DNA from 3 places in the Streptomyces sp. NPDC047014 genome. Region 2 is predicted to be linked to each of the others. Evidence: riboswitches for the same ligand, from Rfam matches in the RefSeq annotation. Region 2 holds a riboswitch; each other region holds the start of a gene.

Region 1 (3,201 bases), on a different contig from region 2:
CGCCGTTCTCGTGTGTACGGGGAATGCGCGCGCGGCGCAATTACGGCAGGCCGGAATTCACGCGGGCCCGGCGAATTCCGGCGGCCCGAATTCACCGGGTGCGGGGAATTCCGGGCAGCCGCCCGCGATTTCCGTCCTTTGTATACGGCTCCTGTTAATGCCGGCCGCTCGGCATGTTGACGGCAGGTTGCGAACTGCTCACCGCCGGACGCGGCCGGTGCGCCCCCGCCGCCCGCTCGGCATGGGCCGCGGCCAGGGCCCGCGCCCGCTCCGCGTCCCCGCGCGCCACCGCGTCCACCAGCGCGCCGTGCTCCGCCCAGCACTCCACGGGCCGGGCCGGCGCCTCCACCAGGTACATCCAGGCGATCTTGTGCCGCATCTGCGTCAGCAGCGCGATCAGGCCGGGGCTGCCGGAAGCCTGGGCCAGGGTCTCGTGGAACCAGCCGCCCAGGGACCGCAGATCCTCCCCCTGGCCGCGCCTGGCCCGCTCCTGCCCCAGTCTGACCAGCCCGCGCAGCACCTTGAGGTGGCCGTCGGTGCGCCGGCGGGCCGCCCGCGCCGCGGCCAGGGGCTCCAGCAGCACCCGTAGCTCCAGGAGGTCCGCGGCCTCCTGCGCGGTCGGCTCGGCCACACAGGCCCCCGCGTGCCGCCGCGTGGTCACGAAGCCCTCGGACTCCAGGGTCCGCAGGGCCTCGCGGACCGGGACGCGCGAGACGCCGTACCGGCGGGCCAGGACCTCCTCGGTCAGCCGGCTCCCCGGCTCGAACACCCCGGAGACGATGTCGTCGCGGATCGCTGTGCATACCGCGTGCGCGGGAATACGCAAGACCGGACCTCCGCCCATTTCCGACTGCCTGCCACAATGCCCGCGCGGGCGCGCGTCACAACTCTATTGCAGCACACCATAATTTCGAGAGCGGACGGAAATCCGTAACATTGCGCGGAGGCGCGAAAACGCCAGGACCCCGGCTCGGTGCGAGCCGGGGTCCTGGCGTGAAGCGGAAGGGTGCGCGGGTGTCAGAGGCTGACGCCGTGCGAGCGCAGGTAGGCGATCGGGTCCATGTCCGAGCCGTACTGCGAGCCGGAGCGGGCCTCGAAGTGCAGGTGCGGGCCGCTGGAGTTGCCCGTGGAGCCCGACAGGCCGATCTGCTGGCCCGGGGTGACCTGCTGGCCGACGGAGACGCTCAGCGAGGACATGTGGCCGTACTGCGTGTAGGTGCCGTCGTTGTGCTTGATGACGACGTTGTTGCCGTACGCACCGCCCCAGCCGGCCTCGACGACGGTGCCGACGCCCACGGCGTGGACCGAGGTGCCGGAGGCCGCGTGGAAGTCGATGCCCGTGTGGCTGCCGGAGGACCACATGCCGCCGCCGGCCTTGTACTGGGTGCTGACGTAGGAGTCGTCGAGCGGTGAGACGAAGGTGTTGAGGCGCTTGCGCTCCTCCTCGCGGGCCGCACGCTCGGCGGCCTCCCGCTCGGCCTTGGCCTTGGCCTCGGCGAGGCGCTTGCCCTCGGCGGCCTTCTGCTTGGCCTCGGCCTCGGCCTGCGCCTGGGCGGCGGCGTGGTCGGCCACCCGCTGCTGGGACACGGCCTGGTCGGCGAGGTCGCCCGCGAGCTCGTCGGCGACGACGACGGCGCCGAGGGCGTTGCCGGCGGCGGGGCTGCTGCTGTGGTTGTCCGCGGCGAAGGCCGGGGCGGCGAGGGAGCCGACGACACCCGTCGTGGCGATCGCGGCGATACCGGCGTAACCGGCGGTCTTCTTGCTCAGGCGGCTGGAACCACGGTGCTTGCCGGTACCAGCGGGACGACTGCCAAACGCCATGAAGGGGTTGATCCTTTCCTTCCTTCTCGCCTACCGGGTTAGCTGACGGGTTCGGAGCAGGAAGGTCTCCTACGGGCCTCCTCTGGCGAGGGGGTCCGATTCACCCCAGGGACACAAGTGGGTCCCCGGCTCCCCAGGCTCGCGCCTGACGGGGACTCGGCGATCGCTGTCCGGTGCCGCGGGTGCGGCGGTCACGACTGACGAACAGCACGGATGACGCTAGGCGGATCATCAGCCGATCACCAAACAGACGCGCGTTTTTGTTGCGTACGCCACATCACATACGAGCTGCCACACCACTAAACGGACAAAAGAGTTCCGGCGGAGGTTCCGCCGGAGCTCTTTGTGGGGCGCATACCGCGCGCTTGCCGGGCCCTTGCCGTGCCCTTGCCGGGCCCTTGTGGGACGCGTCAGTTGGTGACGACGCTGACCTCTCCGATACCGAGGGCCCGCACGGGCTCCTCGATGACCGTCGCGTCGCCCACCAGCACCGTGACCAGCCGGTCCGCCGGGAACGCCTTCACGACCGCCGTGGTGGCCTCCACGGTGCCCGTCTCGGCCAACTGCGCGTACAGCCGCGCCTGGTAGTCGTCCGGCAGCTCCTGCTCGACCTGGTCGGCGAGCGTGCCCGCGACCGAGGCCGCCGTCTCGAACTTCAACGGGGCCACGCCCACCAGGTTCTGCACGGCCACGTCCCGCTCGGCGTCGGTCAGCCCGCCCTCCGCCAGGACGCGGAGCACCTTCCACAGGTCCTCGAGCGCCGGGCCGGTGTTGGGGGTGTCCACCGAGCCGCTGATGGCGAGCATCGAGGCGCCCTTGCCGTCGGCGGTGGAGCGCAGCACCTGCCCGAAGGCGCGCACGCCGTAGGTGTACCCCTTCTCCTCGCGCAGCACCTTGTCCAGGCGGGAGGTGAGGGTGCCGCCCAGGCAGTACGTGCCGAGCACCTGGGCCGCCCAGACGCTGTCGTGGCGGTCCGCCCCGATCCGGCCGATCAGCAGCTGGGTCTGCACGGCGCCGGGCCGGTGGACGATGACCACGCGGCCGGTGTCGTCGGCCGTCACCGGCGGCACCGGGCGGGCCTCGGCGGTGTTGCCCGTCCAGGCGCCCAGGGTGTCCGCGAGGACGGCGTCCAGGTCGATCCCCGTCAGGTCGCCCACGACCACCGCGGTGGCCGTGGCGGGGCGTACGTGGGCCTCGTAGAAGGCGCGTACGGCGGCGGAGTCGATCCGGGCCACCGTCTCCTCGGTGCCCTGGCGCGGCCGGGACATCCGCAGCGAGGCCGGGAACAGCTCCTTGGAGAGCTGCTTGGCGGCGCGGCGCTGCGGGTTGGCCAGCTCGTGCGGGATCTCGTCGAGCCGGTTGCGGACCAGGCGGTCCACC
Region 2 (3,201 bases):
CGAACAGCGGGTCCTCGATGGAGACGAGCGGGTACGCGGAGACGAGCTCCTCGTAGTACTCGGTCATCTCGGCGGCCGAGCGGGACTGGCCCTCGAACTCGTACTTGCCGTCCTTGTAGAACTCGGACGCGGCGACGTCGAGCGCGAGCGCGATGTCCTTGCCCGGGGTGTAGCCGGCCTGCTTGATGGCCTCGACGATGAGGTCGAGCGCGGCGCGGTTGGACTCCAGGTTGGGGGCGAAGCCGCCCTCGTCGCCCAGGCCGGTGGACAGGCCCTTGGTGTGCAGGACCTTCTTGAGGGTGTGGTAGACCTCGGCACCCCAGCGCAGGGCCTCGGAGAAGGACTCCGCACCGATCGGGGCGATCATGAACTCCTGGATGTCCACGTTGGAGTCGGCGTGCGACCCACCGTTGAGGATGTTCATCATCGGAACGGGCAGCAGGTGCGCGTTCGGGCCGCCGAGGTAGCGGAAGAGCGGCAGGTCGCTCGCCTCGGACGCGGCGTGGGCGACGGCGAGGGAGACGCCGAGGATGGCGTTGGCGCCGAGCGAGCCCTTGTTGTCGGTGGCGTCCAGGTCGAACATGGCCTGGTCGATCAGCCGCTGCTCGGTGGCGTCGTAGCCGACGAGCTCCGGGCCGATCTGCTCGATGACGGCGAGGACGGCCTTCTCGACACCCTTGCCCATGTAGCGGTTGGGGTCACCGTCGCGGAGCTCGATGGCCTCGAAGGCACCGGTGGAGGCGCCGGACGGAACGGCAGCACGGCCGGTGCTGCCGTCGTCGAGGCCCACCTCGACCTCGACCGTGGGGTTGCCTCGGGAGTCCAGGATTTCCCGGGCTACGACGACGTCGATGGACGGCACGAGCATCTCCTTCTGGGATGTGACGCTGGGTGTGCGGTGGCGTGTCAGGCCGTGGGATGGCCTTGCCGCCTAGAGCCTAACCGGCTTCCGGGGTTCGGCCGGCCGACCGCCCGTCCCCTGGGACGAAAAAGGGGCTGAATACCCCTCTTCCGGGACATAGGGGCACGCTCCGGAGGGGGCGCGGGAGGCGTACGGGGGCGCACACACCACCGCCCGGCGCGTGGGGGGCGGCGCGCCGGGCGGTGGGAATGCTGTGCGTTGCGTACGCGTGCGCGGCTACGGCCGCGCGGTTCAGCTGAGCTTGAGCTTCTGGCCCGGGAAGATCAGGTCGGCGTCCGAGACGATGTCCTTGTTCAGCTCGAACAGCTTCTCCCAGCCACCCTTGACGCCGTTGGCGTCGGCGATGGTGCCCAGGGTGTCGCCGGCCTTGACCTCGTAGGAGCCGTTGCCGGTCTTCGGCGCGGGGGCCTCGGTGCGCTCGGAGCGGGTGACCGGGGCCTCGGCCCGCTTGGTCTCCTTCTTCGGCGCAGCCTTGGTCTCGGCCTTCTTGGTCTCGGTCTTCTTCGGGGTGCTCTTCGGCTTGCTGGAGGCCGGGGCCTCGGTGGAGCCGCCACCCGTGAAGGAGGAGTTCGACAGGCCCTTGCCGCAGCTCGGCCAGGCACCCTTGCCCTGGACCTTGAGGACCTTCTCGGCGACAGCTATCTGCTGCGCCTTGGACGCCTGGTTGGCCTGCGCGGCGTAGGACTTGCCGCCGAAGGAGGCCCACGTGGAGGACGAGAACTGCAGTCCGCCGTAGTAGCCGTTACCGGTGTTGATGGACCAGTTGCCGCCGGACTCGCACTGGGCGACCTTGTCCCACTCGGAGCCGGTGGCGGCGCTGGCGGTACCCGCGGCCATCAGGGGGGCGGCGACAGCGACACCGGCGACGCCGGCGAGCGTGACGATGCGGACGGCCTTGGAGCCGCGACGGTGCTTGCCCTTGCCGGAAAGCAGCATGGAGTTTCTCCTCACCGACGCCTACGAGGTGAGCTGTCGGGTTCGGGTGTGAGTGCCCGGCGGTGCGACCTAGCGCACCACTTAACCCCTAGCCGGTACCTGACCGTCTCTCAACGACCTTTCCCGGCGCCTACCTTGGTTCCCCCGCTCCTGCCTTCGGCGCTTGACGCGACGACTGTTCCCCCCGTCCGCCGGCAGGACTCGGCGATGCGGTCGAAGGTGCTCGCGGTGGCGAGCGATTCAGAAGGTAGACATAGCTCTCCCCGATGTTCAACGAGGAACATCGGGGAGAAAGGGCCCCTACTTGCGCTCCCCGGAGGGATGTTTGCGCAGGTGGGGACGGGGTTTGCGCAAGCCCTGGGGCGGGACACGCCAGTTGACCGGAAGAGACGCATGTCTCACTTGCAGGAAACGGACAATCAGCTCTTTCCGGATGCCCGAAGTGCCCTTGTTACGTGGTTAGATCCAGATTCTGTCCGGGCTTGATCAGGTCGGCGTCCCCGCCGATGACCTGCTCGTTGGCCTCGTAGAGACCGCTCCAGCCGCCCTTCACTCCCTTGGCAGAAGCGATGGTGGCCAGGCTGTCGCCCGCCTTCACGGTGTACGTGGGATCCGACGCGGCATCAGAGGGGCTGACGGCGGGGGTGACGGGGGTGCCCTCCTCGACGGCGGGCGCGCCGCGGTGCTTGCCGCTGCCCTCGCCGACGGTGGCGTCCGGGGTGGCCGGGGCGCTCGGGTCCACGGGGAGGGCCGGGGCGCTCGGGTCGGCCGGGGACGGGCTCGGCGTGCCGGGCGGGGTGGTGGGCGTCGTGGGCGCCGTCGGGTCCACCGGAAGGGTCGGGGTGGCCGGGTCGGTGGGCGTGACCGGCGGGGTGCTCGGGTCGACCGGGGCGACGGGGGCCGTCGGGTCCACCGGCGGCGTCGTGGGCGCGTCCGGGACCGGCATGACGGGCAGTCCGACGGACGGGGCGTCGGGGATGAGGAAGGGGGTGCCGGACGGGCTCGGGGTCGGCGTCCCGAAGTCGGTGGACCGCTCGCCGCCCCCGGTGGTGGGCACGGACTGGTCGGGGCGGGAAGGCGTCGGGGCCACCGCGCCGGAGCCGCCGGGCAGTCCCGGGTCCACCTCGGCGGCGGGACCCTGCTGGGTGAGGCCGGCCGAGGCGGCGCACATGGGCCACGCCTGCGGCCCCTGCGCGGCCAGGACGCGCTCGGCGACGGCGATCTGCTGGGACCTGCTCGCCAGGTCGGGGCGCTCGGCGAACTCCAGTCCGCCGGCGTTCTGCCACTGCTCCTGGGAGAACTGCAGTCCGCCGTAGGCGCCGCTGCCGTAGTTGGCGCTCCAC
Region 3 (3,201 bases), on a different contig from region 2:
CCGCTGCTCCAGCGGCACCGGATCCTCACCCAGGTCTCCGGGGACCACCTGGAGGTGATCAAGCTGATCCCGCCGCTGGTCCTGGACGAGGCGGACGTGGACCGGTTCGTGGGCGCCTTCCGCGAGGTCATGGACGAGGCGCACGGCGGGTCGGGGCTGATGTGGGAGTTCGGCAGGACCCTGGTGAAGCAGGCCGTCGCGGCGCGCTGACGGCCTGCTCGCAGGGTCTTGGGGCGGGCGGCGGGGCCGTCAGTCGAGGAGGCGGTCCCGCAGCCGGTCCAGGGTTCCGGGGGTGAGCCCGAGGCCGTCCGCCAGGTACCGGTCCACCCCGCCCCAGAGCTCGTCGATGGTGTCGAAGGCGGCGAGCAGGTACGCGGCGCGGGCGTCGAAGAGCGGCGCGAGCAGTTCCATCACCTCGGCGGAGCGGGACTCGGCCGAGGCGGAGCTGCGGTGCACCCGGTAGCGGCGGTGCGGGGCGTTCGACTCCAGGTAGTCCGCGACGATCGCCTCGCGCTCGACCCGCAGGGCGAGGAGGACGACGGCGACGGACAGCCCGGCCCGGTCCTTGCCCGCCGCGCAGTGCAGGAGCGCGGGCACGCTGTCCTCGGCGAGGGCGTGCACCACCCGGCTGTGCTCGGCGGTGCGGTCGCGGACGATCCCCCGGTAGGACTCCGCCATCCGGGCCGCGGCCCGGCCCTCGCCGAGCAGCTCGCGCAGCTGGCCGAGGTCGCCGTCGCGGACGAGCCGCCAGAACTCGCGGCCGTCGGCGGGGTCGGAGAGCGGGATGTTGAGGTTGCGCACCCCGGGCAGGGCGATGTCCGGGCCTTCCAGCGCGTGGTCGGCGTCGTTGCGGAAGTCGAAGACGGTGTGCAGGCCGAGCGAGGACAGGAACTCCGCATCGGTTTCGGTGGCATGCGCCAGATGTCCGCTTCGGAAGAGTCGTCCCGGCGTGACCCTTCGGCCATCAGAAGTCGGCAATCCGCCTACATCGCGGAAATTGCGCACTCCGGTCAGTTCCGGTTCCTGTATCTGCTGGGTCACGGGAACTCCTCCGCATCGCCGTGGGGCGTCTGTCCGAATTGCGGTCTTTGGTGTCAACTTGCCATGTCCGGAGGCGAGATCGGGCCCGTCCCCGTGAGCCAGATCATACGGTGACGGTGCGTGCCTGATCGCCAAGGCCGAATGGCCCGGTCGGGGCGGCTGTTGACGGTACGGAATGGACGCAGGGTGACCGTGATTCCGACGGCCGTTCATTCCTGGTATTCCGTCAGCGAATTCGCGGCTTGTTCCCCGCCGCCGAAAGGGATTACCTTCGCGATCGATCCGGGCGGACCGCCGAATCCTGCCACCACCCGGAAACCGCAACCGAACCATTCGCGCGGCAGGAGCGGGGGAACCAGGTAGGCCGCCGTCCCGGAGATCCATTTCTCCGGTGCCGGCTCGGGGTGAAGCCGTCCATGTCCTCGTACAGGAACGGCCGGACATCTCCAGTCCGAACCCGACAGCTCACCTCGCAGGCGCCGGAGAGGAATCCGCCATGCCTGCAAAGGGCAAGCACCGCCGTCCCAAGTCCCTTTCGATCTCCCGCGGATTCGCGTTCGCCGGTACCGGCGGTGCGGCCCTCGCGCTGCCCCTGACGGTGACCGCGGGCGCCCACGCGGCGGTCGCCCCGGCGGTCGCTCCGGCCGTCGCCCCCGCCGCGGCCCCCGCCGCTCCGGTCAGCGCCGCTCCCGTCGCCGCCGCTCCCGTCCAGGCCGCCGCGCCGTCCTCCTACACCGTCGTGTCCGGCGACTGCCTCTCCGCGATCGCCGCCGAGCGCGGTCTGGCCGGCGGCTGGCAGCGGCTCTACGCCGACAACCGCGAGGCCGTCGGCTCCGACCCCTCCCTGATCCACCCGGGCCTGCGGCTGAACCTCGGCGGCCGGGCCGCTGCGGCTCCGGCCGAGGAGGCCCCGGCCCCGGCGCAGCGCAGCGCCCAGCGGAGCGCGCCGCAGGCGGCCCCGAAGGCGGCCCCGAAGGCCGCGCCGAAGAGCGCTCCCCAGGCCGCTCCGAAGGCCGCCGCCCCGAAGCGGGCCGCCGAGCAGGCCCCCGCCGCTCCGGCCGCCCCCGCCGCCGGTGGCTTCGTCGCCCCGGTCAGCGGTGGCGTCTCCACCGCCTACAAGACCGCGGGCGCCATGTGGTCCTCCGGCTACCACACCGGCGTGGACTTCATCGCGAGCTCCGGCACCACCGTCAAGGCCGTCGGCGCCGGCACCGTCGTCTCCGCCGGCTGGAGCGGTTCGTACGGCAACGAGGTCGTCATCCGGCACGCGGACGGCAAGTACTCCCAGTACGCCCACCTGTCCCAGCTGTCCGTCTCCTCCGGGCAGAGCGTCACCGCCGGCCAGAGCATCGGCCTCTCCGGCTCCACCGGCAACTCGACCGGCCCCCACCTGCACTTCGAGATCCGTACGAGCCCGTCCTACGGCTCCGACATGGACCCGATCGCCTACCTCCGCTCGAAGGGCGCCAGCCTCTGACGGCAGCCGCCGCCGGAGCACCGACACGCGTGGGGCCGGGACCCGAGGGGGGTCCCGGCCCCACGTGTACTTATTCCTTATACCTCGCGTGGTATAGATCACGGCCCGTCAACCCCTCATTACGTTGGCGTAGGTTGCTCACGGGAGTGAAGGATGGGTTCTCGTGGCAGCGACGACGACGAAACTCAAGACCATCGGCTCGTACGCGGCGATCGGGGACAGCTTCACCGAAGGCGTGGGGGACCCGGGACCCGGGGATTCCTTTCTCGGCTGGGCGGACCGGCTCGCCGTACTCCTGGCCGACCAGCGCGAGGAGCACGACTTCCGCTACGCGAATCTGGCCGTACGGGGCAAACTCCTCGACCAGATCGTGGCCGACCAGCTCCCGAGGGCCAAGGCCCTCGCCCCGGACCTGGTCACCTTCTGCGCGGGCGGCAACGACATCATCCGCCCCGGCAGCGACCCGGACCACGTGGCGGAGCGCTTCGAGGCGGCCGTGGCCGATCTCACCGGAGCCGTCGGCCACGTGATGATCACCACCGGTTTCGACACCCGGTACGTGCCCGTCCTCAAGCACCTCCGCGGCAAGGTCGCGACGTACAGCGCGCACGTGCGCGCCATCGCCGACCGCTACGACTGCCCGGTGCTCGACCTCTGGTCGCTGAGGTCCGTACAGGACCGGC

What was found. Region 2 has a riboswitch for cyclic di-AMP ahead of ABZ873_RS16075 (transglycosylase family protein). Riboswitches for the same ligand answer to the same signal wherever they lie in the genome.
Region 1: it holds a riboswitch for cyclic di-AMP, as region 2 does, so the genes downstream of both, ABZ873_RS26335 (M23 family metallopeptidase) here and ABZ873_RS16075 (transglycosylase family protein) in region 2, are expected to answer to the same signal.
Region 3: it holds a riboswitch for cyclic di-AMP, as region 2 does, so the genes downstream of both, ABZ873_RS10710 (LysM peptidoglycan-binding domain-containing M23 family metallopeptidase) here and ABZ873_RS16075 (transglycosylase family protein) in region 2, are expected to answer to the same signal.

The regions. Positions count from the first base shown of each region.
Region 1 covers NZ_JBEYVX010000067.1:10,557-13,757, reverse strand. The annotation lists gene ABZ873_RS26340 (GntR family transcriptional regulator) at 155-826, opposite strand; gene ABZ873_RS26335 (M23 family metallopeptidase) at 1,018-1,821, opposite strand; cyclic di-AMP (ydaO/yuaA leader) riboswitch at 1,834-1,993, opposite strand; gene ABZ873_RS26330 (pitrilysin family protein) at 2,232-3,201, opposite strand, start outside.
Region 2 covers NZ_JBEYVX010000023.1:34,945-38,145, forward strand. The annotation lists gene eno (phosphopyruvate hydratase) at 1-868, opposite strand, end outside; gene ABZ873_RS16075 (transglycosylase family protein) at 1,154-1,858, opposite strand; cyclic di-AMP (ydaO/yuaA leader) riboswitch at 1,862-2,030, opposite strand; gene ABZ873_RS16080 (transglycosylase family protein) at 2,310-3,201, opposite strand, start outside.
Region 3 covers NZ_JBEYVX010000012.1:27,034-30,234, forward strand. The annotation lists gene ABZ873_RS10700 (aspartate aminotransferase family protein) at 1-210, shown strand, start outside; gene ABZ873_RS10705 (tyrosine-protein phosphatase) at 250-1,041, opposite strand; cyclic di-AMP (ydaO/yuaA leader) riboswitch at 1,324-1,533, shown strand; gene ABZ873_RS10710 (LysM peptidoglycan-binding domain-containing M23 family metallopeptidase) at 1,538-2,518, shown strand; gene ABZ873_RS10715 (SGNH/GDSL hydrolase family protein) at 2,682-3,201, shown strand, end outside.